4 regions of the Kitasatospora sp. NPDC101108 genome follow, and region 1 is predicted to be linked to each of the others. Evidence: riboswitches for the same ligand, from Rfam matches in the RefSeq annotation. Region 1 holds a riboswitch; each other region holds the start of a gene.
What was found. A riboswitch is a leader RNA that binds a small molecule or an ion and turns the genes downstream of it on or off. The one in region 1 is predicted to bind cobalamin.
Positions count from the first base shown of each region.

Region 1 (5,229 bases):
TGGGCGAGCGAACGGTCGGTGAGATCGCTCAGGTCGGCCGGGTCCTGGGCGAGGGCGAGTTCGATCTGGGCGGCGAGGTCGCCGTCCGGGTCGAGGGCGGGCGCGTGCTGGCCGAAGGCGTAGCTGGGGGAGCGCGGGTCGAGTTCGGCGGCGCCGGTGGCGACGAGCAGGGTGCGGCGTTCCAGGGCGGCGCCGTAGACGGAGACCGAGCCGTGGTCGCCGATCAGGCAGTCGGCGGCGACGAGGGCGGCCTGCCAGCCCTGGTGGGGCGGGACGAGACGCAGGCCCATCCGGCGGGCGTCGTCGAGCAGGGCTTCGGGGTCGTGCCGGCTCCACACGTTGGGGTGGAGCACGAGGGCGACGGTGTACTCGTCGGCGGGCAGTTGCCGGACCAGCCGTTGGGGCAGGTCGGGGTGGCGGCCGAATAACGAGTGCTCGCTCCAGGTGGAGTTGACGACGACGAGCCGGCGGCCGTCGACGGCGCCGAGCGCGGCGCGGTAGCCGTCGCGGGAGCGTTCGCTGCGCAGGATCCGGTCGAAGCAGGGGTCGCCGACGACCCGGGCGACGTCCAGCGCCTCGGGGCAGGAGACCCGCAGCCGGTCCAGCTGTTCGGGGTGGGAGAGGCCGAGGACGTCGACGAACACCCGTCCCTGGTGGGTGAGTTCACGGCGGGAGAGGCCGGCCGCGCTGACCGTGTCGCCGGTGGACTCGGTGACCAGGCGGTTGTAGCCGGCGCCGTGCGGCAGTACGACCAGGTGGGCGTCCAGGCGGTGCATGGAGGCGTGGACGGCGCAGGCGACGGCCAGGTCGAAGCGGCGCCGGACGGCGTCCTCCCAGTCCAGCACGGTGTAGCCGGGCAGGCCGTGGAGGAAGTCGTCCAGGGCGCGGTCGGCGAAGGCGGAGCCGGGGTTGACGGTGAAGTACCGCTCGATGCCGTCCGGGTCGAGCAGGGTGAGGACGTCCAGGACCCTGGTGGCCGAGGTGAGGGTGCGGGCGACCGCCAGCACGCGGGCCCTGACCGGGCGGGTGTTCCAGCGGTCGGCGGGCCAGACGTGGGGGTGGGACGGCACATCGTGATCGTACTCATCCGGCCGCGCTGCGGCGTGGTTCGCCGAGTGTCGGTCAGTCCGCGGTCCGGGGCGGTTCGCGGTGCCGGTCAGCCCGCGGCTGCGGCCGGCTCCTCGTGCTCGGCGGCGGCGCACTCGTCGAGGAGGGGGCGCATGCCGTCGTCCACGAGCCGGTAGCGCACCACGCGTCCGTCCTTGTCACCGGTGACCACTCCCGCGGTGCGGAGCAGGCGCAGGGCCTGGGAGACGGCGGGGTCGCGCATGCCGGTGGCCACGGCCAGGTCGCTGACGGCGAGCGGGCCGGCCCGGTGGAGGGCGAGCAGCAGGGCGAGCCGTCCGGGGTCGGAGAGCAGGGAGAACCGCTCGGCCCAGGAGCGGACGTGCTCGGTGTCACCGATGGCGGCGATGGCTTCGCAGACCCGGTGTCCGTCGATGGTGCGGTGGCCCGCGCGGTCGGCCGGTACGAGATGCATGCGGACATTCTGGCAGCTCACGACCTGTGATCCTGAACACCTGCACAGGTGCGCAACCTTGCGAGGGTGCGGTCCTGCCCCTACGGTGTTCCCCGCCGTGGTGCTCGGGAAGACCGGTGACGGACCATCAACAGGTCCCAGTCCGGAGCGGCCCTCGCCACTGTGATCGGGGGGTGGTTTGTCCGGACCCACGTGCCACTGGGCGCCTCGTGCGCCTGGGAAGGCGGGTCCGGAAGTCCCGTAAGCCAGGAGACCGGCCACGGCATCTCACGAAGTCATTCCACGAGGTGCTGGAGCGTGATCCGAAGATGACCCTGCCCGAAACCGCCACTCCTGCTGAGGCGGCCCCCTCCGTCCTGCCCACCTTCCGGTGGAAGCGCGAGGACACCATCCGTACCGCCGGGCTGATGGGGGTGATCCTGGCCATGCACGTGGTGGCGTTCGGGACGCTCGTCTTCCTGGTCGCCCCGCACGACTACGCCGTCGGCACCCAGGTCTTCGGGGTCGGCCTCGGCATCACCGCGTACACCCTGGGCATGCGGCACGCCTTCGACGCCGACCACATCGCGGTGATCGACAACACCACCCGCAAGCTGATGGCGGACGGCAAGCGCCCGGTCTCGGTGGGCTTCTGGTTCGCGCTCGGCCACTCCTCGATGGTGGTCATCATGGCCGCCCTGGTGGCGGGCGGCGCCCAGCTGGCGAACACCCTGATGGACGACGACTCGGCCACCCACAAGTGGCTCGGGGTGGTCGGCACCACGGCCTCCGGCGCCTTCCTCTACCTGATCGGCGCGCTCAACCTGGCGGCGCTGCTCGGCATCCTCAAGGTGTTCCGCTCGATGCGGGCCGGGAGGTACGACGAGGCCGAGCTGGAGGAGCACCTCAACTCGCGCGGCCTCATGGCCCGGATCCTCAACCGGGCGACCCGCTCGATCACCCGGCCCGGGCAGATGTTCCCGGTCGGCATGGTGCTGGGCCTGGGCTTCGACACCGCGACCGAGGTGACCCTGATGGTGATGGCCGGTTCGGGCGCGGCGGCCGGGCTGCCCTGGTACGCGATCATCTGCCTGCCGCTGCTGTTCGCGGCGGGGATGAGCCTGTTCGACACCCTGGACGGGACGTTCATGAACTTCGCGTACCAGTGGGCCTTCTCCAACCCGGTGCGCAAGGTGTACTACAACCTGACCATCACCGGGCTGTCGATCGCGGTGGCCTTCATCATCGGCACCATCGAGCTGGTCGGGGTGCTGCACGAGAAGCTCGACCTGACCGACCCGGTGACCGGGTTCATCGCGGACATCTCGCTGGACAACGTCGGCTACGCGATCGCGGGGCTGTTCGTGGTGGTGTGGGCGATCGCCATCGCGTACTGGAAGCTGGCGGGCGTCGAGAAGCGCTGGACGCCCGCCGAGCCGCCGAAGTAGCGGTCACGCCGCGGCGAGCAGCAGGGTGCCCGCGACGGCGAGCCCGGCGCCGACCACCTGGACCGGGCGCAGCCGCTCCTTGAGCACCCCGCGCGCCATCAGCGCGGTGACCACGGGGTAGAGCGAGGCGAGCACGGCGGCCACCGCCGCCGAGCCGCCGTGCGAGGCCAGCGCGTAGGTGGCGTTGCCGGCCACGTCGACCAGGCCGACGCCGGTGAGCAGGGGCAGTCGGGAGCGCAGCTCCGGCAGCAGCCCGGAGGTGTCGGTGCCGCGCGGGCCGACCAGCAGCGCGGCACCGCCCACGACGACGTTGACCAGCCGCTGGACGCACAGCACGAGCAGCAGTCCGCCGCCGGCCGAGGCCTGCGAGAGCAGGGACATGTTGGCGCCGAAGCCGAACGCGGCGGCCAGGGTGAGCAGCAGGGCCGTGCGGGCGGCGGACGGCCCGCCGCGTTCGGGGCCGCCGGCCAGCACCACGCCGGCCACCGCCACCGCGATCCCGGCCAGCTGGCCGAGGCCGGGTCGCTCGCCGAGCGCGAGCCCGACGCCGACCGGGACCACGACGCCGACGGTGGCCAGCGGGGACACCACGCCCATCGGGCCGAGCGCGAGCGCCCGGTAGAAGGCGAGCATCGCGAACGGGCCGATCACCCCGGCGGCGACGGCGTTCCAGAGCGCGGGCGAGGCATCGGCCCAGCCGCCGGTGGCCAGGACCGCGAGGAGCAGGACGACGGTGGCCGCGGCCTGGGAGACGACCACGACGGCGAGCGCGGGCAGCCGGCGGGTGAGGACGCCGCCGCCGAAGTCGCCCAGGCCGGTGAGCAGGCTGGCGGACAGGGCGAGCAGGACGGTCATGGGAGGGGCCTGCCGATCGAGGACAGGCTGGAGGACAGCACAATGCACTCCGAAGTACAGTCGGATGGACTCGTTGCCGGAACCGCAGCGTAGTGCAATGAACTGAACTCGACCGAACAATATTCTGTACGTCTCGTACGGTGGACACCGGAGGACTGCCCGCGTGCCGGACCCCGACCTCGTCTCCCGGGCCCTTGCCCGGAACGTCAAGCGGCTGCGCACCGAGCGCGGCCACACCCTGGACGCCCTCGCCGCCCGCTCCGGGGTGAGCCGCGGCATGATCGTCCAGATCGAACAGGGCCGCACCAACCCGAGCGTGGCCACCGTGGTCCGGATCGGCGACGCCCTCGGCGTCTCGATCGCCACGCTGCTCGACTACGAGGAGGGCCCGGACGTCCGGATCGTGCCCGCCGACCAGGCCGTCCCGCTCTGGACCGGCCCGCACGGCGGCACCGGCACCCTGCTCCACGGCATCGAGGCGCCCGGCCCGCTGGAACTGTGGGACTGGCGGATGAAGCCGGGCGAGGAGTACTCGGCCGAGCCGCACCCCGCCGGCACGGTGGAGATCCTGCGCGTCGTCGACGGCGAGCTGACCCTGATGCACGGCGAACGGCTCCACACGGTCCCGGCCGGCAGCACGGTCTCCTTCGACGCCTCCCACGCGCACGTCTACCGCAACGCGGGCGAGCGGGAACTGCGCCTCACCATGGTGGTGTCGGTCCCCCCGCCGCGCTGAACCCGGAAGTCCCCGCCAGGGGGCGTTCGGCGCTCTTCGCGGGCGCTCGGCGGGCGGTTCGGGCCGGGGGTTCGTAGGCTCGACGCATGGTGGATGCGTACGCGGGGCGGCGGGAGCGGGTGAGGGCGCACTGCAGTGCGGCCGGGGCCGATGCGGCGCTGGTCACCCGGGCGGCGAACGTGCGGTACCTGACGGGCTGCGCGCCCTGCGGGGCGACGCTGCTGCTGACCGGGGAGCGGGCGCTGCTGTCGCTGCCGGACGACCTGCCGCCGGACGACTCGGGGGAGCACCTGATCGACGGCGAGGTCACCCAGGTGCCGGTGCCGGCCGGGGCGGACACCGCGCTGGCGGCGGCGGCCGCGGCCGGGCGGCTCGGGGTGCGGAAGCTCGCGGTGGAGGAGCACGACCTGACCGTCACCCGGCACCGGGCGGTCGCGGAGCTGGTGGAGGGGGCCCGGCTGGGGGACCTCGGTCAGGTGGTGGAGCGGCTGCGGGTGGTGAAGGACGAGCACGAGATCGCCGACCTGCGGATCGCCGCCGAGATCGCCGACCAGGCGCTCGGCGAGCTGCTGGAGTCGATCCTGGTCGGCCGCACCGAACGGCACCTGGCGATGGAGCTGGAGCGCCGGATGATCGACCACGGCGCCGACCGGGCGGCCTTCCCGGTCTCG
Region 1 is NZ_JBVJLM010000012.1:215,708-220,936, forward strand. It holds gene ACZ6Z8_RS25555 (hypothetical protein) at 1-1,070, opposite strand, end outside; gene ACZ6Z8_RS25560 (ArsR/SmtB family transcription factor) at 1,157-1,540, opposite strand; cobalamin riboswitch at 1,622-1,816, shown strand; gene nicT (Nickel transporter NicT) at 1,849-2,967, shown strand; gene ACZ6Z8_RS25570 (EamA family transporter) at 2,971-3,822, opposite strand; gene ACZ6Z8_RS25575 (helix-turn-helix domain-containing protein) at 3,986-4,558, shown strand; gene ACZ6Z8_RS25580 (M24 family metallopeptidase) at 4,645-5,229, shown strand, end outside.

Region 2 (5,229 bases), on a different contig from region 1:
GCCAGCTCCTCCGGCCGGGTCGCCCAGCGCACCAGCACGCCGGGCTCCTGCGCCAGCGCGTCCAGGTCGGTGAAGTTGGACAGCCGGGGGAAGCGCACCACGGCCACCCGCAGCACGTCCGCCCCGAGCGGTCCGGGCCCCTCCGCCCGGTCCACCACCGTGGACAGGTCGAGCGAGTCCTCGGCGTCCAGCCACAGCCCCGGCAGCATCGGCAGGGTGCCCAGCACCGGACGGCCGGTCAGCTCGTGCAGCATCTCCAGGCCGGGCGCCAGCAGCCGGGCGTCGCCGCGGAACTTGTTGACGAACCAGCCCGCCACGTGCCGCTGGTCCTCCGCGGACAGCAGCGCCAGCGTCCCGTACATCGCCGCGAAGACCCCGCCGCGGTCGATGTCCCCGACCACCACCACGGGCAGGGCGGCGGCCGTGGCCAGACCCATGTTGGCGATGTCCCGGTCGCGCAGGTTGATCTCCGCGGGCGACCCGGCGCCCTCGCACACCACCACGTCGTAGCGCCGGCGAAGGTCCGCCAGGCACTCCAGGGCGCGTTCCAGCAGAACGGGCTTGCGCTCGCGGTAGTCCAGCGCGCCCACCTCGGCGACCGGCCGGCCGAGCAGCACCACCTGGCTGCGGCCGTCCGCGCCGGGCTTCAGCAGCACCGGGTTCATCGCCGCCTCCGGCTCCACCCGGGCGGCCTGCGCCTGCATCGCCTGGGCGCGGCCGATCTCGGCACCGTCGGCGGTGACGAAGGAGTTCAGCGACATGTTCTGCGCCTTGAACGGCGCCACCCGCACGCCCTGACGGACCAGCCAACGGCAGATCCCGGCCGTCACCACGCTCTTGCCCGCGTCCGAGGTCGTCCCGGCGACCAGCAGCGCGTTGTTCATGCTCCACCCCTCCCGAACAGCATCCGCAGCAGGACGTGCCCCGCGACCGTCGTACCCAGCGCCAGTGCGCCCACCCGCCGGGACAGCGTGCAGGCCCGCTCGATGTCGTCCACCGTCACCGGCCGCAATTCGGCGCCCAGCACCGGCCGGTGCTCCACCCGCTCGCCGTACCGGAGCGTCCCGCCGAGCCGTACGCCCACCGCGCCCGCGAAGGCCGACTCGGCCTGGCCCGCGTTCGGGCTCGGGTGCGCGGAGCCGTCCCGGCGCCAGACCCGCCAGGCGGTCCGCGGCTCGGGCGCGGCGGCCACCGTCAGCAGCGCGGTCAGCCGGGCGCCCGGCCAGCCCGCGACGTCGTCCAGCCGGGCGGAGGCCCAGCCGAAGCGGGCGTAGCGGGGCGAGCGGTGGCCCACCATGGCGTCCAGGGTGTTGACGGCGCGGAAGGCCAGCAGCCCCGGGGTGCCGGCCAGGGCGCCCCAGGCCAGCGCGTTCACCACGGCGTCGGCGGTGTTCTCGGCCACCGACTCGACCACCGCCCGGGCGATCTGCTGTCCGTCCAGCGCGCTCGGATCCCGCCCGCACAGGTGCGGCAGCCGCTCCCTGGCGGCCGTCAGATCGCCCGCGGCCAGCGAGCGGCCGATGGTGCGCGCCTCCCGGGTCAGCGAGGTGCCGCCGAGCACCGTCCAGGTCGCGGCGGCCGCCAGCGCGGCCCGGCCCGTCGGACGGCGCCCGACCGTACGGTCCAGCGCCAGCGCGCCGGCCGCGACCGCGCCCACGCACAGCGCCGTGTACCCGGCTCCGGCGGTCCGGTCGTCACGCCACACGCGCCGCTCCAGACGGGTCGCGGCGCTGCCGAACAGGGCGACGGGGTGGCCGCGGCGCGGGTCGGCGAAACGGGCGTCGGCGGCGTAGCCCGCGACGGCCCCGAGCGCGAAGACGGCGGCCCGGGTCAGCGGGCGCACGGCGGCAGGCAGCTCGACGGGCAGCTCGGGGCCGGACGGGGCGGGGCAGCCTGCATCGCGTGGGTGTCCTCACTCAGGGTCCGCGCCCTGGATCGACGTACCGGGGGCCGAGAGTCTCCTGGCTTCCGGGTCGAACGCACCCCCGGGCCTTCCAGCGGCGGCTTCTGACGGCCCGCCGTGATGGGCCCCTCCTGCGCGACGGCGGGCGAGGAGGGATTCCGAGCGTGCTCCCCGGTGACAGTGGCGGGACCGCGCCGGACTCGCACCGGCTTCCTCTCCATGCCTCCGTTTGGCCCCAGGATCCCATCACGCGGCCGAACCGGGAGTCAACCGAGGTCAAAGAGGGGTCGGTCACACCCGGCACGGGGACCGGACCTGTGTGATCGCCCAGCGCGGGGGAGGGCCCGTCAGCTCCGCTTCGTGCGTTCGTCGGCTGGGCCGGGCCGGGCACCGCACCTACGGTTCGGTGCCATGCGCCGCAGAAAGTCCCCCACCACTGCCGCCCCTTCTCCCGTCCCGTTCTCACCCGAGGCCGCCCGCGCCCACCGGGCCGGCCTCGGGCTGACCCCCGAGCAGGTCGCCGAGGGCATGGCCGCCCACGGCGTACGACTGCTGCCCGGCCACGTGCTCGCCTGGGAGAACGGCGACCTGCGCCCCGGCGAGGCCGAGTTCGTCGCACTGGCCAGGGCCCTCTGGTGCCCGGCCGACCAACTGATGGACGGCCGCCCGGTGAGCCTGCGCGACCACCGCCTCGCCCGGGAGCTCCCCCAGGAGACCGTCGCCGAGCGGGCCGGAGTGTCGCTGCCCGCCTACCGGCAGGCCGAGCTGACCGGCCAGTGGGACGGTGACCCGGACCGGACCCACGCCCTCGCCCAGGTGCTGGGCCTGCGGCTGACCGAACTGGTCGAGGCCACCGGACGCGGCGAGGCCCTCGACCGCCTCCTGCGCCAGTGCGTGGCCGCCCGCTGGCAGCCCCACCTGGGCCCGCTCGCCCGCCTGGTGCCCGTCCCGGAGGCCGACCTCGCCGCCGTCCTCCCGGTCCTCCACCAGGAGCACCACGTCCCCTCCCACTGGGGCACCACCACCCAGCCCCGCACCGCCACGCAGCCCCTCACCCCCCGCTTCTGGCACCTCCTCAGCATCCAGGGCCCCGCCATCCCGGTCTGACCGCCACCGGCCCGACAGCCCGACAGCCCACCGGCCGTCCCCCGGACGGGTCGGCCCGGTGGCCGGAACGGCGGAACTCCGGTGGACTGGTGCTCGAACACCGTCCGGTCCGTGAAACAGAGCGGGGAACGAAATGCGTTGGGGAACCGCAGCCGTCGTGGCGGCCGCCGCCGTCGGGGCGGGGGCCGCCGTCCTGGTAGTCGGCCGCCGGGCCTCCGAGCGGATGGTCCGCCCCGGGGTGCAGGGGCCGGTCGAGCCGGAGGCGGGGCCGGTGGTGGTGCGGAGCCTCGGCGCCGGCCGGGTCACGTTCAGCCGCCGCCCCGAGAGCCTGCTGCCCGGCCGCTGGGCGATCGAGTGGGACGACGACGGGCACGCGGTGGCCGAGGAGATCCTGCACCGCGACGCCCAGAGCGTCACCCGTCGGCTGGTCCGGGCCGACCGGGGCATCCTGAGGCCCGGTACCGAGGTCCGCTTCACCCCGCGCGTGCACCTGGGCGACCCCGCCCAGGCGTTCGGCCTCGCCTACACCGCGACCGCCGCCGACGGCGAGCTCGGCGCCCTCCCCGCCTGGCGGATCGACGGCAAACGCGGCACCTGGGTGATCCTGGTGCACGGCCCCGAGGCCGACCGCCAGCAGACCCTCCCGGTGCTGCCCGTCCTGCACCGCCTCGGCCTGCCGGCCCTCGCCGTCACCTACCGCGGCGACGCGGGCGCCCCGGCCTCCCCCGACGGCTACAGCCACTTCGGCGAGACGGAGTGGCGGGACGTCGAGTCGGCGGTGCGGCTGGCCCTGGACAGCGGCGCGGGCCGGGTGATCCTCTACGGCTGGTCGGTGGGCGCCACAACGGTCCTGCAGACCGTTGCCCGTTCCGCCTGGGCGCACACGGTCAGCGGGCTCGTCCTGGACTCGCCGGTCCTCGACCTCCCGAGCGCGGCGCGCCGGGACGCCGCCCGGGCCGGGTTCACCGGTGTCTCCGCCGAACTGGGCGCGCTGGCCGCGCAGGGCCGTACGGGGGTGGACCTCGCGGACTCCTCCCGCCTCGCCGAGGGCGCGGACCTGCGGGTGCCCACCCTGGTCCTGCACAGCCCGGATGACCGGATCGCCTCCTTCGCCACCGTGGAGCGCCTGGCCGCCGCCCGCCACGACGTGGTGAACCTCCAGCGTTTCCCGGGCGCCGAACACGCGGCCCTGTGGAATTCCGCCCCCGAGCACTACACCGAACTCCTCCGGCGCTGGCTCACCCCGCTGCTCTGACCCCGTTGCTCTGACCGTGAAGCAGTGAAGCAATGAAGCGGTAAAGGGGGAAATTTGCTCCCGAACGGCGGAAATCGGAGCACCCTCCACCGCACTCGAAGTCGGTCCCGCCGACTTCCTGCGCGCCGCCACCACCCGCCAGGCACATGCCACCTGGCCGGATTCCGGCCCTCCGCTTCCGCCGGTCCCCCTCCCGCGGTTCCGGAACGCCCCGCTCCCGGCACGGAGCGTGACCGACCGAACGGTCAGTGCGACGCCTCGCCGAGTGCCTGGCATGACCCCGCCACACGTTTCCGGCCAGGCGGTTTGCCACTGTTGCCCGATCTTGCGGAGGTGCGGTACCCGGTCCAGCGGTCGTACGGACAACCGGATGTGACAGAAGGCCCGTGCAAGGGGAAGACTGCTCGACGTGACGTCTCGGAACCCGCGCGACCGTGATGCCCCGCTCCCGCCGACGATCGGTACCGGTGCGACGGTGACCCGTCTCCCCGGTACGGCCCACCGGCCCTCCGGTGGCAGGCCGGGCGGGGCCGGTGTACCCCGGCGACGAGGGCCCGCGCCGGCACCCGGCCGAGGCCGGGTTCCGGTCCCGGAGGGCTTCCCCGCGCCGGCCGAGCTGGCGCCGCTGGCCCGCCGGATGCTGGTGGACGCCGTCCGGATCGCCCGTTGGGCCGGTGAACTGGAAGAGGTCGACAAGCGCGGCGAACTGCTCCCGGAGGACGCCCGCGCCGCCGGCCGGGCGCTGGCCATGACGGTCGGCGCCGCCGCCAAGGCGTGGGGCCAGGCGCTGCTGGTGGGCCTCGTGGAGGCCCGGGACGGCGGTGCGGGCCCCGGATGGCGGCTGCACGCCTGGGAGCACGACGACGAGGCCGTGGTGCGCGGCTGGTCCGGGCTGTTCGACGCCTGGACGCTGCTCGCCCCGGTGCCGCCCGCCGCGCTGCGCGGGGTGTTCGCCGTCCTGGCC
Region 2 is NZ_JBVJLM010000019.1:75,534-80,762, reverse strand. It holds gene ACZ6Z8_RS30910 (cobyric acid synthase) at 1-884, opposite strand, end outside; gene ACZ6Z8_RS30905 (cobalamin biosynthesis protein) at 881-1,843, opposite strand; cobalamin riboswitch at 1,956-2,118, opposite strand; gene ACZ6Z8_RS30900 (helix-turn-helix domain-containing protein) at 2,315-3,010, shown strand; gene ACZ6Z8_RS30895 (alpha/beta hydrolase family protein) at 3,144-4,265, shown strand; gene ACZ6Z8_RS30890 (hypothetical protein) at 4,903-5,229, shown strand, end outside.
Region 2: another riboswitch for cobalamin. It lies ahead of ACZ6Z8_RS30905 (cobalamin biosynthesis protein); the one in region 1 lies ahead of nicT (Nickel transporter NicT).

Region 3 (5,229 bases), on a different contig from region 1:
CCATCGTCGGCCGGGTGCTCGTCCAGCCGCGCCCCACGGAAGCAGGGTGATCGCCATGTCCGCCCATTCCCGACGGGCCGGCCTGCGCCGACTGGCACTCCCGCTGCTCACCGCCGCCCTGCTGCTCGTCACGGCGTGCGGCCCCGCCGACCCGGGCTTCGCGCTGCAGGAGGACCTCGCCCAGCCCGCACCGACCGCCACCGGCCCCGGCGCCGGCACCGGCACGGGCACCCCGGCCCCGAGCGCCCCGGCCACGACCAAGCCCCGGCTCACCGGTGTCCCCTACGACGTCACCCCGCTGCTCAAGCCGGGCCGCAAGTACCTCGGCGCCGCCCTGGCCGGCGTGCCCGCCTCGATGGACGCCCTGCCCGGCTACACCTCCGCGATCGGCAAGCAGCCCAACGTCCTGGAGTACTACGCCCATTGGAAGGGCGGCTTCGACACCGCCGGTGTGCGCAGGATCTACGACACCGGGGCGCTGCCCTTCATGGCCTGGGAGCCGTACGACCACTCGCTGGCCTCGATCGCGGCCGGCGACACCGACGACTACGTGCGCGGCGTGGCCAAGTCCGTCGCCAAGCTCGACCTGCCCATCGCCATCAGCATCGCGCACGAGATGAACGGCGACTGGTACCCGTGGGGCCGAAAGACCGCCAGCCCCCAGGACTTCGTCGCGGCCTGGCGCCGCGTCCACGACATCTTCGACAAGGCCGGCGCCACCAACGTGATCTGGGTGTGGAGCCCCAACATCACCGTCCCCGCGCCCAACACCCGCCTCGCGCCGTACTACCCGGGTGACGACTACGTCGACTGGGCCGGCATGACCGGGTACTTCACCAACGACGGCCCCAAGACCTTCGAGACCCTGTACGGCCCGACCATGGCCGAGATCCGCACCTTCAGCAAGAAGCCCTTCTTCATCAGCGAGACCGCCACCGAACAGGGCAGGCACCAGCGCGACTTCGTCGACCAGCTGTTCTCCGGGATGGAGGCGCACGACGACATCGTCGGCTTCATCTGGTTCAACATGATCAAGCGGGCGGACTGGCGGGTCGAGACCGTTCCGGACACCCTCGCCGCCTTCAAGAAGCGCGTGTCCGCCGCCCGCTACGGCTTCGACATCCGGAACCCATGATGAGCACTGAGCCCGAGTTCTCCCCCGCGCCGAAGATCCCCACCCAGCAGGCCCCCGGCGCCCGGACGCCGGCGGCGGACCCGCCCGCGAATGACCGCGCAGCCGCGGCCGTGGCGGTGGACGTGACCGTGGCCGTGGACAACCCCGACGCCGTTGAGCTGGCCCCGTACACCATCCCGCAGGTACCCGCGATCGGCTGGGACCCCGCCTCCAGCCCCCGGCGCCGCTGGATCGCCCGCGGCCTGCTCGGCGCCGTCCTGGCCGTCCAGGCCGCGCTATCGCTGCGCCTGCTCGCCGCCGCGCACCCCGACGAGGCCGTCGCCATGGTCGCCGGCCGTCAGCAGCTCGCCCACCTCCTGCACGGCACCCCGGTCACCACCGACCTGGTCGACCGCATCCCCGGCTCGCCGTGGCTGTACCCGCCGCTGGCCGGCGCAGCCGCGAACGCCGGGGGCATCTGGGGCACCCGGCTGCTCAGCCTCGGCTTCGGACTGCTCACGACGGTGCTGCTGTACTCGCTGACCCGAAAGCTCTTCAACGAACGGGTCGCCATCTGCGGCATAGCCGCCTACGCCGTGCTGCAGTCCACCGTCGTGGGCGGTTTCTACGGCGCCCCCGAGTCCCTCGCCGTCCTCCTGGTCGCCCTCGCGGCCTGGCTCACGGTGTTCACCGCCCGGCGCTCCCCGGCCCTGGTTCTGACCGCCGCCCCGCCCGTCGCCCTGGCCTGCGCCGTGGCCCACTCGGCGGTCTTCGCGGCCCCCGCCCTGGTCCTCCTGGCCCTGGCCGGTGCCTGGCCGCACCGCCGGCCCGGCCCGGCCGCGCTGCGCGCCCTGCTGCTGGGCGCCGGCACCGTCCTCCTGCTGCTGCCCTACGGCCAGCTGGGGAAGGTCGCCCACTGGTCCCCCGCGCACGGCAACGCCCCCGGCTCGACCGGCTCCATCCTGCTAGGCACCCTCCAGTGGAGCGGCCTGTTCACCCTCCTCGCGGTGGCCGGCACGGTCTCGTACGTCCGCCGCGAGCAGATGAACGAACACGAGTCGCCCGAGAATGACGGCGCCGCCACCACCCGGGGCCAGCGCGTCCTGCTCGGCACCGTCCTGACCTTCACCGCACTGCTGATCCCCGCCGCCCACCTGTGGACCGGTACCTCCGGCGCGCTGTTCCGCCACCTCGGCTACGGCATGCTGCTCGCCGCCCCGCTCGCGGGGCTCGGCCTCACCCGGCTGGTCGGCGCCCACTTCCGCCACCCTCAGCTGGGCATCCTGGTCTGGGTCGCGCTCCTGGCCCTGGGCATGGAGCAGTCCGCCCTGCGCTACCAGAACGGGCCCGATTCCGGCCGCCTGCTGGCCGTCCTGAGGGCGCACGCCGTCCCCCAGGGCCACTACCTCACCGAGGTCGACGGACTCGCCGAGTACTACCTCGGCAGCGTCAGCAAGCCCGAGCAGTGGATCTCGGCGCAGGCCGGGACGGACTACCGCGATGACGCCGGAGTGCAGCACCGCGGCACGGACGGCAGCACGGCCGCGATCCGGAACGGCTGGTTCACCATGGTCGTTCTGGACAGCACCGCGCCGGAGGCCACCGACCGCGCGCTCAGCGCCGCTCTGACCGCCAGCGGGCACTACCGGCTGATCGCCCAATTCACCTCTCCGACGGGTGATTCGAGCACGTACAAGGTGTACCTGAAGCACTGATCGGCCGCCCGGCCCGTCGACACGCGCAACACGACAGGCACAACATATGGTGCCGCCGCAGTCAGCCGGCACTACATGTATGCTCACTCCTGCTGTCGATGCAGGGGAACCCGGTGGGAGTCCGGGACTGCCCCGCAGCGGTGTGCGGGCGGCTCCAGCAGCTGCGCCCGCGAGTCCGAGTACCTGCCGACAGCGTGCGCCACGGCCCTCCCGCAGAGGCCGCGCCGGCACTGAGCACCACCCCTCCGGGCCTCGCGGGCGGGCCGGGGAGACACCTCGCGCGGCGCTGTTTGCGTCCGCGCCGTGCTCCCCTGCCCAGATCGGCCCGGGTGACCCCGATCACGCCGCCGATCGCCGCCAGGAGAGAGCGCCTTGACCACCGCTGCCTCAGCCACCCTGCCCGCCCAGGGCTCCGGTTCCGCCTTCACCGACCCGACGGTCTCCGACCCCGGGGGCGCGCTGCTGCGGCTGCTCACCGACCGCAGCGCCGACCTCACCGAGGTCGACCCCGGCCATGTCGCCGCCGCCGCGCTGCGCGGCCGCCACGCCGGCTCGGACTTCGCCGAGCTGCGCGGGCTGGCCGTGGACGCCGCCGCGTCGATGATCGCCGAGGACCCCCAGTACTCGAAGCTCGCGGCCCGCCTGCTCGCCCTGGAGATCGTCGACGAGGCGAACAGCCAGGGCTCGGTCTCCTTCTCCGCCTCGATCGCCGTCGGCCACGCCGAGGGCCTGATCGGCGACACCACCGCGGCCTTCGTCGCCAAGCACGCCGCCGCCCTCGACGCCCTGATCGACGCCCAGGGCGACGACCGCTTCGAGTACTTCGGCCTGCGCACCGTGCAGTCCCGCTACCTGCTGCGCCACCCGATCACCCGCAAGGTCATCGAGACCCCGCAGCACTTCCTGCTCCGCGTCGCCTGCGGCCTGGCGGTCGGCGACTCCGAGCAGTCGGTGCGCGAGGTGGCCGAGCTGTACGGCCTGATGAGCCGCCTGGAGTACCTGACCTCCTCGCCGACGCTCTTCAACTCCGGCACCCGGCACCCGCAGATGTCCAGCTGCTACCTGCTCGACTCGCCGCTGGACAACCTGGACTCGATCTACAACCGCTACGCGCAGATCGCCCGGCTCTCCAAGCACGCCGGCGGCATCGGCCTGTCCTACTCGCGCATCCGCTCGCGCGGCAGCCTGATCCGCGGCACCAACGGCAAGTCCAACGGCATCGTCCCGTTCCTGCGCACCCTCGACTCCTCGGTCGCCGCCGTCAACCAGGGCGGCCGCCGCAAGGGCGCGGCCTGCGTCTACCTGGAGACCTGGCACGCGGACATCGAGGAGTTCCTGGAGCTGCGCGACAACACCGGTGAGGAGGCGCGCCGCACCCACAACCTCAACCTGGCCCACTGGATCCCGGACGAGTTCATGCGCCGGGTCAACGCCAACGCCGACTGGTCGCTGTTCTCCCCGGCCGACGTGCCCGAGCTGGTCGACCTGTGGGGCGAGGAGTTCGACGAGGCCTACCGCAAGGCCGAGCTGGCCGGCAAGGCCGTCCGCACCATCCCGGCGCAGACCCTCTACGCCCGCATGATGCGCACCCTCGCGCAGACCGGCAACGGCTGGATGACCTTCAAGGACGCCTCCAACCGCGCCGCCAACCAGACCGCGCTGCCGGGCCGCACGGTGCACTCCTCCAACCTGTGCACCGAGATCCTGGAGGTCACGGACGACTCCGAGACCGCCGTCTGCAACCTCGGCTCGGTCAACCTCGGCGCCCACGTGGCTGCCGGCGCCTCGGCCGACGACCTGCTGGGCGCGATGGACTGGGAGCGCCTGGACGCCACCGTCCGCACGGCCGTGACCTTCCTCGACCGCGTGGTGGACATCAACTTCTACCCGACCACCGAGGCCGGTACGTCCAACTCCCGCTGGCGCCCGGTCGGCCTCGGCGTGATGGGCCTGCAGGACGTCTTCTTCAAGCTGCGGATCGACTTCGACTCGGCCGAGGCCAAGCAGCTGTCGACGCTGATCTCCGAGCGCATCATGCTCACCGCCTACGAGCGCTCCGCCGACCTGGCCGAGCAGCTGGGCCGCCACGAGGCCTACGGCGAGACCCGCGCCGCCCGCGGCGAGCTGCACATCGACCACTTCCCGACGGCCGCCCCCCAGTGGGCCGACCGCTGGACCGCCCTGCGCGCCCGCATCGCCGAGACCGGCCTGCGCAACTCGCTGCTGCTCGCGATCGCGCCGACCGCGACCATCGCGTCCATCGCCGGTGTGTACGAGTGCATCGAGCCGCAGGTGTCCAACCTGTTCAAGCGCGAGACGCTCTCCGGCGAGTTCCTCCAGGTCAACCCGTACCTGGTGCGCGAGCTCAAGGAGCTCGGCGTCTGGGACCAGCAGACCCGC
Region 3 is NZ_JBVJLM010000003.1:139,651-144,879, forward strand. It holds gene ACZ6Z8_RS08955 (glycosyltransferase family 2 protein) at 1-50, shown strand, start outside; gene ACZ6Z8_RS08960 (glycoside hydrolase family 26 protein) at 56-1,135, shown strand; gene ACZ6Z8_RS08965 (glycosyltransferase family 39 protein) at 1,132-2,829, shown strand; cobalamin riboswitch at 2,909-3,034, shown strand; gene ACZ6Z8_RS08970 (ribonucleoside-diphosphate reductase subunit alpha) at 3,226-5,229, shown strand, end outside.
Region 3: another riboswitch for cobalamin. It lies ahead of ACZ6Z8_RS08970 (ribonucleoside-diphosphate reductase subunit alpha); the one in region 1 lies ahead of nicT (Nickel transporter NicT).

Region 4 (5,229 bases), on a different contig from region 1:
GCCTCAACGAGGCCGCGTACATGGCGGAGATCGTCCGCGGCGGCATCCAGTCCGTGCCGCTCGGCCAGACCGAGGCCGCGCACGCCCTGGGCATGAGCCAGTTCAACACCATGCGGCGGATCATCCTGCCGCAGGCGATGCGGGTGATCATCCCGCCGACCGGCAACGAGACCATCTCGATGCTGAAGACCACCTCGCTGGTCTCGGCGATCTCCCTGGAGGAGCTGCTCCGGGCCGGCCAGAACATCTACTCCCGCACGTTCCAGACCATCCCGCTGCTGCTCGTCGTCAGCATCTGGTACCTGCTGATGACCTCGATCCTCACCGTGGTCCAGTACTACATCGAGCGCCACTACGCCCGCGGCGCCAACCGGGTGCTCCCGCCCACGCCGCTGCAGCGACTGCGCCGCCTGTTCGCCGGCAGGCCCGTCCCGCCGGCCAAGGACGACGTGGTGCCCGGCCTCGAAGGAGGTGGCCACGTATGACCGATCTGACGAAGCCGCAGGCGGTGGACGCCGCGGCGGTCCCGATGGTCGAGGCCCAGGGCGTGCGCAAGTCCTACGGCCTGGTGGAGGTGCTCAAGGGCATCGACCTGGAGGTCAGGAAGGGCGAGGTGTTCGTCCTGGTCGGCCCCTCCGGGTCCGGCAAGTCGACCTTCCTGCGGTGCATCAACCACCTGGAGAAGATCAACGGCGGCTTCCTCTCGGTCGACGGCGAACTCGTCGGCTACCGGATGAAGGGCGGCCGGCTGCACGAGCTGAAGGACCGCGAGGTCGCCCAGAAGCGCCGGGACATCGGCATGGTGTTCCAGCACTTCAACCTGTTCCCCCACATGACCGCCCTGGAGAACGTCATAGAGGCGCCGGTCCAGGTCAAGGGCGAGAACAAGGCCGAGGCCCGGGAGCGCGGGATGGCCCTGCTGGAGCGGGTCGGCCTCGCCGACAAGGCGGGGAACTACCCCTCGCAGCTCTCCGGCGGCCAGCAGCAGCGCGTGGCGATCGCCCGCGCGCTGGCCATGAAGCCCAAGCTGATGCTGTTCGACGAGCCGACCTCGGCGCTCGACCCCGAGCTGGTCGGCGAGGTGCTGGACGTCATGCGCGGCCTGGCCGAGGAGGGGATGACGATGATCGTCGTCACCCACGAGATGGGCTTCGCCCGCGAGGTCGGCGACGCGCTGGTGTTCATGGACGGCGGTGTGGTGGTCGAGTCCGGCAACCCCCGCGAGGTGCTCACCAACCCCCAGCACGAGCGCACCAGGGCCTTCCTCTCCAAGGTGCTCTGAGCCCGTACGGTCGGCGCCCGGCAGGCGACTTCCTGCCGGGCGCCGCCGTTTTCCGCAGCCGGGTAATAGGCTTGAAGCAGTCAGCCCGTTACCGCTAACCCCCCTGGAAGGACCGCCGTGGAGCTCGCCTCGTACGCCGATCTCGCCGTTCGGCTGGTGAACACCGAGGAACCCGAGCGCGGCACCGACTCGCTGACCTCGGTGGACGCGGTGCGCGCCCTGTTCTCCGACTCCGCCCGGGCCGCCGCGCTGGCCGACGAGTCCGACGTGCCCCGGCTGCGGGCGGTGCGGACCAGGCTGCGCGGGGTCTTCGAGGCCGCCGCCGAGGGCGACGAGGTCCGGGCCGTCGACCTGCTGAACAGCCTGCTGATGGAGTACCCCGTCAGCCCGCTGGTCTCCGGGCACGACTACCTGGACGACGCCGGCCGGCCGCGCTGGCACCTGCACCTGGCCGACAACTCGCCCACCGCCACCGCGCACTTCAGCGCCGTCGCCTGCATGGGCCTGGCCGTCCACCTCACCGAGCTGGGCGCCGACCGGCTCGGCATCTGCCAGGCCGCGCCGTGCCGCAATGCCTACCTGGACACCTCGACCAACCGCTCCCGCCGCTACTGCTCCGACCGCTGCGCCACCCGCGCCAACGTCGCCGCGTACCGGGCCCGCAAGCGGCAGGAGGCCGAGGCCGCCCTGCACCCGGGGAACTGAGAGGTCAGACCTCTTCGACCCACACGCCGAGGCGGCGGGCCAGGCCCGGCAGCCGGAACAGCCGGGGGCCGAGCAGCAGCCGCTCCAGCCTCCGGCCCGGCGCCAGCCAGGCCGGGCTCGGGCGCAGCCGCAGCAGCACCCGGCCGAGCACCAGCTCGTCCGGGACCGGACCGTAGCTGCGGCTGTCGCTGTCCACCGGGCGGTTGTCGGACAGCAGCCACCAGCCCTTCGGGCGGCGCTCGACGGCCCGCTTCACCACCAGCAGGTCCTGCTGGAAGGGGTGCCGGAACAGCACCACCGCACCGGGCCGGATCGGCGCTCCGTAGCGGACCAGCAGCTGGTCGCCCTCGCGCAGGGTCGGCACCATCGACGGGCCCGCCACGTCGACCAGCCCGAACGGCACCACGCCGCCGCCCGCGCCGCCCTGCGGTTCCGTGCTCCGCGCCACGACTCCTCCTCCCGACCGCCCGGCCCCAGTCTGCCGTACGGACCGCCGTCCGTTCGATGTCCGGATTACCCCGGTTACGGGTCCGCCTTTTGCCCTAGGCCCACCGCCCGGCCGCGAAACCCGGAGGCCGGAAGGGTAGTCTCGGGCGCGGGAAGACGATCTAAGGAAGGACTCCCATGTTCTCTCGTCTGTTTGCACCGCGTGCCACCGCCCACGCCCACTGCGACCTGCCGTGCGGTGTGTACGACCCGGCGCAGGCCAAGCTGGAGGCCGAGTCGGTCAAGGCCACCCAGGAGAAGTACCAGGCCAACGAGGACCCGCACTTCCGCGCCCGCGCCATCATCATCAAGGAGCAGCGCGCCGAGGCCGTCAAGCACCACATCTCGGTGCTGTGGAGCGACTACTTCAAGGCCCCGCACTTCGAGAAGTACCCGCAGCTGCACAAGCTGATCAACGACACCCTGAAGGCCGCCTCGGCCGCCAAGGCGTCCACCGACCCGGCCACCGGCCAGGCGCTGCTGGACCTGATCGCCGAGGTCGACAAGATCTTCTGGGAGACCAAGCAGGCCTGAGCCTGACGCGTCGCCAGCCGACCGCCCCCGTCCGCTCCGTCGGACGGGGGCGGTCGTGCGTTCACGTGCGATCCCACCCCCGGTAAGGACTGCTCGGCGTGAGTGACTGTTATGCTGCCAGGGCGTCCGAGGGGGAAGTCCGGTGCGAATCCGGCGCTGACCCGCAACGGTGAGCACGGCCCGGAGCCCCCGGGTCGCGCCAGCCCGATCGCCCCCGGCCGCTGAACTCCCGACAACTCGCCGTGGACTGCGAGGGGAAGGCGCCCGGGCACGCCCCCGGCCGGCGCCCGCCCCGGCACACCCGCGGCCCGAGGCAAGGCGCGACCGCACGTGAGTGACCCCGTTCGCCGACTACCGACCGTCCCGCTCGCCCTCGGCCTGGCCGTCGCCCTGCTGCTCTCCCTGCTCTGCGGGGTCGCGTTCGGCACCTCCGGGATCGAACTGCCCCAGGTGCTGCGCCTGTTGGGCGCCGGACTGACGGGCGGGCGGCTGGACGCGGACGAGGCGGCCGGGTACGCGATCGTCTGGGAGATCCGGCTGCCGCGCACCCTGCTGGCCGCCGTGGTCGGGGCCGGACTGGCCGCCACCGGGGTCGCCGTCCAGGCGCTGGTGCGCAACGCCCTCGCCGACCCCTTCGTACTCGGCATCTCCTCCGGCGCGGCCGTCGGCGCCAACGCCGTGCTGCTGTTCGGCGCCTTCGCCTCGCTCGGGGTGTGGGCGATCTCCGTCTCCGCGTTCGGCTCCGCGCTGGCCGCCATGGCACTGGTCTACCTCGCCGCCCGCACCGCGTACGGGCTCACCCCGCTGCGGCTGGTGCTCACCGGCACCGCCCTCTCCTACGGCTTCTCGGCCGCCACCACCCTGATGGTCTTCTCCGCCGACCACGCCGAGGCCGCCCGGGACGCCATGATGTGGCTGCTCGGCAGCCTCGGCGGCGCCACCTGGGGCTCGGTGCCGATCGCCGCCGCCACCGTCCTGGCCGGGCTGGCCCATCTGACCTGCGTCGCCGGGCGGTTGGACGCACTCGCCATGGGCGACGAGACCTCCGCCTCGCTCGGGGTGGACCCGGACCGGCTGCGCCGGGAGCTCTTCGCGGTGACCGCCGCCGTCACCGGCACCGTGGTCGCGGTCAGCGGGGCGATCGGCTTCGTCGGACTGCTGGTGCCGCACCTGGCCCGGATGCTGGTCGGCGCCGGGCACCGCCGGGTGCTGGTGGTCGCGCCGCTCGCCGGGGCCCTGCTGCTGGTCTGGGTGGACATCAGCTCGCGCACCCTGCTGGCGCCCGCCGAACTGCCCGTCGGGGTGTTCACCGCGGTGCTCGGGGTGCCCGCCTTCCTGCTGATGATGCGCCGGCGCGGCCAGGCCCTCGGGGGCGGGCGATGACCGGGCCCTCCGGGACGCCCGGGCCCTCCGGGGTGACCGTGACCGCCGGGACCGGGACCACCGGGGTGGCGGCGGCCGAGGAACTCTCCGTCGACGGCGTCTCGGTGGAGCTGGCCGGTGCCCGGCTGGTGCACGAGGTGAGCCTGGCGGCCGCCGCCGGCCAGATGGTCGGGCTGATCGGCCCGAACGGCAGCGGCAAGTCGACCCTGCTGCGCTGCGTCTACCGGGTGCTGCGGCCGGCCGGCGGCGTTGTCCGGCTGGCCGGCGACGACCTGCACGCGCTCACCGCCCGCCGGGCGGCCACCCGGGTCGCCGCACTGACCCAGGAGCACACCGCCGAGTTCGACTTCACCGTGGCCGAGGTGGTCGCGATGGGCCGGCTGCCGCACCGGCGCGGCCCGGGCGGTCCGAGCGCCGAGGACCACGAGCGCTGCACCGCCGCCCTGCGCAGGGTCAGGGCCGAACACCTCGCCGGACGCGGCTTCCTGAACCTCTCCGGGGGCGAGAAGCAGCGGGTGCTGTTCGCCCGCGCACTGGTCCAGGAGCCGCGTCTGCTGGTGCTGGACGAGCCCACCAACCACCTGGACGTCGCCCACCAGTTGGAGGTGCTGGCACTCGCCCGCGAGGCCGGCCCCACGGTGCTCACCGCACTGCACGACCTCAACCTGGCGGCGGGCCACTGCGACCGGCTGTACGTGCTGGAGGCCGGACGGATCGTCGCCGCCGGACCGCCCGCCGAGGTGCTCCGACCCGCCCTGCTGGCCGAGGTGTTCGGCGTCCGGGCCACCCCGGTCCGCCACCCCGTGACCGGCACCCTCCAGCTGCTGTTCGACCGCCTC
Region 4 is NZ_JBVJLM010000003.1:105,904-111,132, forward strand. It holds gene ACZ6Z8_RS08800 (amino acid ABC transporter permease) at 1-485, shown strand, start outside; gene ACZ6Z8_RS08805 (amino acid ABC transporter ATP-binding protein) at 482-1,282, shown strand; gene ACZ6Z8_RS08810 (CGNR zinc finger domain-containing protein) at 1,400-1,987, shown strand; gene sodX (nickel-type superoxide dismutase maturation protease) at 1,992-2,354, opposite strand; gene sodN (superoxide dismutase, Ni) at 2,612-3,007, shown strand; cobalamin riboswitch at 3,089-3,216, shown strand; gene ACZ6Z8_RS08825 (FecCD family ABC transporter permease) at 3,338-4,390, shown strand; gene ACZ6Z8_RS08830 (ABC transporter ATP-binding protein) at 4,387-5,229, shown strand, end outside.
Region 4: another riboswitch for cobalamin. It lies ahead of ACZ6Z8_RS08825 (FecCD family ABC transporter permease); the one in region 1 lies ahead of nicT (Nickel transporter NicT).